2 regions of the Bacillus sp. 1A genome follow, and region 2 is predicted to be linked to the other one. Evidence: riboswitches for the same ligand, from Rfam matches in the RefSeq annotation. Region 2 holds a riboswitch; the other holds the start of a gene.
What was found. A riboswitch is a leader RNA that binds a small molecule or an ion and turns the genes downstream of it on or off. The one in region 2 is predicted to bind magnesium.

Region 1: it holds a riboswitch for magnesium, as region 2 does, so the genes downstream of both, ACUN0F_RS25590 (P-type ATPase) here and mgtE (magnesium transporter) in region 2, are expected to answer to the same signal.

The regions. Positions count from the first base shown of each region.
Region 1 is NZ_JBQYLZ010000001.1:5,020,511-5,023,727, forward strand. It holds gene ACUN0F_RS25585 (5'-3' exonuclease) at 1-529, opposite strand, end outside; gene ACUN0F_RS25590 (P-type ATPase) at 660-1,385, opposite strand; M-box (ykoK) riboswitch at 1,728-1,893, opposite strand; gene ACUN0F_RS25595 (DUF350 domain-containing protein) at 2,019-2,405, opposite strand; gene ACUN0F_RS25600 (glutathionylspermidine synthase family protein) at 2,402-3,217, opposite strand, start outside.
Region 2 is NZ_JBQYLZ010000001.1:801,056-804,272, forward strand. It holds gene mgtE (magnesium transporter) at 246-1,574, opposite strand; M-box (ykoK) riboswitch at 1,854-2,021, opposite strand; M-box (ykoK) riboswitch at 2,529-2,705, shown strand; partial or broken gene ACUN0F_RS04065 (FtsW/RodA/SpoVE family cell cycle protein) at 2,966-3,217, shown strand, end outside.

The DNA.
Region 1 (3,217 bases), 4.2 Mb from region 2:
GCCACGGCTCTACGCCTTTTTCTTCCATGATTTTCTCTGGTGTGTAATATTCGTAATTTCCAATTCCTTTGCGCAAGAGCATAACTGTAACGTTTTTATCAACAAGCTGAAGTAAATCCGTATCGCCTGTTAAAATATAAACTTCCGCTTCATTACAGTATTGTTTTGCAAGCGTACCGATACAATCATCCGCTTCATACCCTTTCATACCGATAACTGGAATAGACAATTTCGCAGTCATTTCTTGAACTAAATCAAATTGCGGAATTAATTCTTCAGGCGGCGCTACACGATTCGCTTTATAATTCGAGAACGATTCTGTTCTAAATGTCGTACTACCCATATCCCAGCATGTTACGATATGTGTCGGTTCAATTGCTTGCATAGCTGTTAATAAATGTTTCATATAACCATGAATCCCATTTGTAGGGGTACCATCTTGTCGTTTCATAAATTGTCCGTAGACACTTGTTGCGTAAAAAGCACGAAATAATAGTGCCATACCATCAACTAATAATACTTTTTTCATAATCCCTCTCCTACCAAAAAAATAATAACCCCACGTCATCACGTAAGGTTATATAAATAGATTACCATTCTACGTTTTTTCAACTTTGTCTATTATACATTGTTTTTGTATATTTAGCATCATTTACACATTAAGACGTTCTACTGCAACAAGTATGAAGAATTCCTGTATACGTATTTTTCCCAGTCGAAACAACTACAGCCTTTGCATTTCCGCCAACAATATGAGTCCCTTTGAAACATACGTTTTCAAGTTCAAGTGGATTATAGTCTTTCATTCGTTTTAAAGGAATAAATCGTTTACGCTCAAGGTGATAGCAACTTTCAAATTTCTCAATACTTGCATCTTTTCCTGTTAGCACGGATTCATTTACTAATAAATCATTCGCGTAAATGATACGTACATCTGCTGGTACTGTATCACCTTCTGAAAGAAAAATCATATCCCCAGGAACAAGCTCTTGTACTGGCACATTCATCATTTTTAATTCACCGTTTAAACCTGTTACACTAGAACATTCTACTCGAGACACAGTAATTTTCTCACATTGTAATCCATCACGCACATGTTGTTTTGAAAAACCTGGAATCATTCCACTTAGCTTCATCATTACTTCCGCAATACGCGCTCTTTTTGAAATTAATTCGTTTCGGCCGTATACTTGAATGCGTTTTTGTGCCTCTTTCATAGATAATCCGTCTCTTGTTGTTTTAAAATACGCAAATACAGATTTTACATCTCTCGTTGCGATTTCAATTAATAAATCTTTATTTTTTTGAAGCATTGTTTGTTCTTTCATTGATTTTTTACTTAATTTATATGACGTGTTACCCACAGTTTTGTTTGCATATAACATATTATCGTCTCCTCCTGTACAACATAGGAAGAAACGCTTTGTTTCTCAATTTATCCACTTTACCGTAACAGTGTTTGGCGCTTGAACATGCATATAAACGCTACATTATGATAAATATAGAGGGAGGAACAAGTCGTTTCCTGCCTACATCATATATTTTTGATTTGAAGTATATGGGTAACGGAACCGAGTCAGAATTTGACATGCTCCTCACCTCCTCGTTTAATTTTATAGTTTATACTATGAAGTTACTCATAGATTTGTAACAAAAAGACCCTTACTCCGAAAAGAGTAAAGGTCATGGCATACACAAATAAACGATTCCTAAACAATTAGAAATCTACGGACCTCTCCCTCGCCGAGTTTTAGCACTGTATAGCATAGGTACATTACCAGCTACGTTAAGAAAAACCTTAATTCGATCATTCCTGTTGACCCATTGGCGTCTCTCGACATTTTTGGGCAGTAGCATTTCTCTATACAGGAGCCTCACCTAACAGAGACTTATTTTTATTACATAGAAAATGTTACTCTTATTTAAAATAGATGTCAACAGTAGCCTACAATTTTTTCGAAAGGTATGGCGAACTAACGTATATAAAATAAAAACCTTTACGTTTAAACGTAAAGGTTTTAATAAGTTATACAACCAGCAATTACAATCCCAATGGAAAGCGATAAAAACATAAGAAAAAGACCGACTGCTTGATTATCTTCTTCAAGACTTTTGTTTATATTAAAGCGTGGTGTAAGCCACTCAGCTAAATAAAAGACGATAATTTGAGCCAAAATCCCAACGGCTCCCCACGAAACCATATCAAGAAGTGAAATGGAATTAGCTGCTGTCGAATATAAAACAATAGCTAACCCAAGTAATCGTCCTCCAAGTACATAGCTTACCGCCTTATTCCCTTGGGCCATTAACTTAAATTCTTTTACTTTCGTTGTCACTTCCATGAGGAACAGACCAATGCATAAAAGGCCCAGTGTTACTGCTAAATATAATAAAAAATTAATCATATACTTTCCTCCTTTTTTATACCTACCGGTAAATAGTACGATTCATTCCCCGTAATTTTTTCCCCAGCGCGAATACCGATACTACTCGCTTTTCCAGCAATTAAAAACGAACCAAACACATACGACAGTTTCTCCATCCCTTTCTCTGTTTCCAAAGATACGACTGGAAGTTCTGTATACTTTTGAAATATCGGCAGTGACGCTTTATACGTTTGGTGTGCATTTTGAATCATAATATTTTCGGCCTTATCGCGAACGGTAATTGTGTCTCCTTCTCTACCAAATGAAGGTTTTTGAACGAAAGAGCCTTTTCCTAAAAATAAATCTGGTTCTAAATATGTAGGTAACATATATTCTTTAATCCACTGTTGTTCCTCATTTGTATAAAAGGCCTTTTCTTCTGCTAACCCCCAAATCAGACACTGAATTGATTTTGGCTGAAGTAAAAATGCTGACAAAGGATTTATTATAAAAAGCTTTCCGGCTTTTACAAGTTGCAACAGTTCCACACCTACGAAGTCTCCTGTTTCAGGATCTTGATCCTCAATTAAATCTTCTATCGGATATGTTTGGCGATATAAAATATCAACCTGTACTCCATCTCTATCCACTAAAGCATCTTTTGTAATTCTAAGTTCTGACATTGGCACTACTTTATTTTCAACATGGCATAACTGACTCAAATACATAGTCGTATTCCAATCCTCAATATGTTCATGATGTGCTGTAAAAACAACATTTGGGTTATCTATTCCCTTTGTCGCTTCCATTACGGCCTTTGTAACACCAGAAGATAGTAATCGTTCTTGACC
Region 2 (3,217 bases):
GTACCAAATAATATTCCTATGCCAATAAGCATGAAAATAGAAAATAGAAGCAAAATTCGTTTGAAGATTTTTCTTAGATGTTTCATAGTTTTATCCTCCGGTATTAATTACATTCAATGAATCCATTAAAAAATTTTTTTAATAAAGACAAAAGTGTTTATTTTCCTCATTCCCGAGTTCCCCACTAAGTCTTAGCAAGCAATGCAAATACTTAATTTACATTGCGTATTTATTTGAGTGTATACTTACAAATTTAATAACGTTTTTGCAACCATGAAATAAATTACTAATCCTGTTCCGTCAACAAATGTTGTAATAAATGGGCCTGAAACAACTGCAGGATCTAATCTTAATTTTCTTAGAATCAAAGGTAAAACAGCTGCAACAAGAGAGGCCCAAATAACAATAAATAATAAAGTGATTGCTACAACTTGTGCAACTTCTGTTCCAACACCTAACATATAAGCACGAGTGAGTCCAGCTACCGCAAGTGCAAGTCCAAGAAGCATACCAATTGCAAATTCCTTTTTCATTACACGGAAAATGTCTTTAAATTTCACCTCTCCAATACCAATTGCACGAGTAATTGTTGCTACAACCTGTGTTCCTGTATTCCCTCCAGTACCTACTAATAATGGAACAAAGAAAGCAAGGGCAACTACAGTTTCAATTTCGTCTTCAAAATACTTTAATACTGTACCTGTATATGCCTCAGCAACAAAAAGAAGTAATAACCATGGTAGTCGTTTTAAGAAAATGCTCCAAATGCTAGCTTCAAAGTAAGATTGATTCAATGGTTCACTTCCGCCTAACTTTTGAATATCTTCTGTAGCTTCTGCTTCCATAACATTCATTACGTCATCAAATGTTATAATACCAATCATTTTATTATTTGCTGTTGTCACAGGTATTGCTGCTAAATTATAATTCAGTAGCTTTTTTATAACTTCTTGCTGGTCAATTTCAGCGTGTACAGAAATTACCTCTTGAATCATGATAGTAGATAATATCTCTTCATCTGTTGCTAGTAATAACTCATGTATGGAAACGATTCCCTTAAGATAACCGTGATTATCAAGAACATAACTATAAGATATTGATTCTACATTTCTAGAATGTTCCCTAATGTACTTCAATGTCATTTTTACTGACCAATTTTCCCTAACTGCAACAAAATCACTTGTAACAAGACTTCCTGCCGTTTCAGGTTTGAAAGTCATCAATTTTTTTACGTTATGTTTTGTAATTTTATCTAGATACGCCATTAATTTAGCCTGTCTTTCCGGATGAACCGCTAGAAGTAAATCTACTAATTCATCAATCGGTTGTAAATTTAGTAACTTTTTAGCTTTATTTTCAGATAAGTGAATTAAGATATTATATTTTTCTTCTGCACTCATATATTGAAGAATTTTAGAGCTTTTTAATACCGGAATCGTATTTAGCAATATGACTTGATCTTCAATTGAAAACCGTTTTACTTCTTGCGCAACATCATACGACGGAAGACGTAAAACCTTCTCTGCATCCAAATTATTTTTAGTTACAAGTAATTCCTTTAATAATTTCTTCATGTTAACTCCTCCTCATATTGCTAAGGGAGACTCTAGAGTTTCATGAGTGGTTTTATTTTATTTTATCTGTCTTAAATTTTTTATTAGAGCAATAATAGTTACATTGCAATCAATTCATTAGTTAGAATTACCTCCTTTTTGAATATAGACAAGATAAAAATAAATAAAATTAAACAGAAAAACCTTTACTCAAAAAGGAGTAAAGGTTTTTTCACAATACAAATAAATGATTCTTAAGACAGCTCTGCCAAAATCACAGAGGTGCCTTTCTATCAAATCGTATACCACTCCCTCGTTGAGTTTTAGCACTGTATAGCATAGGTTTTTATAACCAGCTACATTAAGAAGGGCCTTAATCCGACCGTTCCTGTTGACCCATTGGCGTCTCTCGACATTTTTGGGCAGCAGCGTTTCTCTATACAGGAGCCTCACCTAACAAAGATTATTGAATTACTTCAAAATTTAAACCAGAATTTAATATTTGTCAACTCACTTTCAATTTCATTCTTAAAAAAATTTGTAATAGAAAACAAAATTATATTCTATTACAAATTTAAAATTCCATTTAAAAAACATAGGATTCAAATAGAATTCATTCGAAGAAACGTTATAAAACATATGAAATTTATTGTTTATAATCAATCTTTAACTTTATAACAGAAGATGAATGATTAGTCATTCTGTACATCAAAAGAACATTCTTAAAAAAATCTTCTTTTATGATTAAAATCTTCTTTACTGTTTATCAAATTTATATGGTTAAACAACTTAATCAAACTATACACTACAAGTCGAAAATATGTACTTATACAGAATGATTACATACATTTTCTCACATCATTTCTCAAAGGATTATAATGCAATAAAACATATAAAATTAGCAATACGGTTACTTGACAAGAAAAAAATATATATTTATGCTTGCTACACGAAACAAATACATAAAATTTATATTGCTTAACCTGTTAGGTGAGGCTCCTATGCAAACACAGGCTATTGCCCAAAAATGTCGAAAGACGCCAATGGGTAGAACAGGAATTGTCCGATTAAGGCTCTTCTTAAGATAGCTAAGTGATGAATTTTCATTACTTTACGTTGTATAGTGCCAAAGGTCTACTAGGGGGAAAAAAGCCTTATTTAGTCATGCCATTTTGAATCCCCCTAGTTACATACTAGGGGGATTTTTGCGTAAGAAAACAGGGTGTAAGCGATAGAATCTGCCTAAACAAAAATCCTATTTAGTAATTGATGAGAACAAGGTTTTATTCATTAGCAAATGTAATATTATGTTTTGTTTTAAATCAGGAGGATATTAAAATGAAAAAAAATTAAAACTCGATTATCTATTGCTCCTCCCTCTATTCATAACATGTACTTTAGGTATTATCATGATGTATAGTGCGAGTTCCATTGTCGCTGTCCAGCATTACGGTTATAACAGTAGACACTTTGTTGATTCTCAATTAACAAAGCTACTTTTAGGAACAATAGGGTTAATAGTTTGTGCTATACTCCCATATGAAATATGGAAAAAACGAATAGTCTCAATCTTTATTATGGTTGGGGGGATTTTTTTATTAATTATGGTTTTATGGAAAGGAAAAGTGGTAAATAATGCTCAATCATGGATTTTTGGAATACAG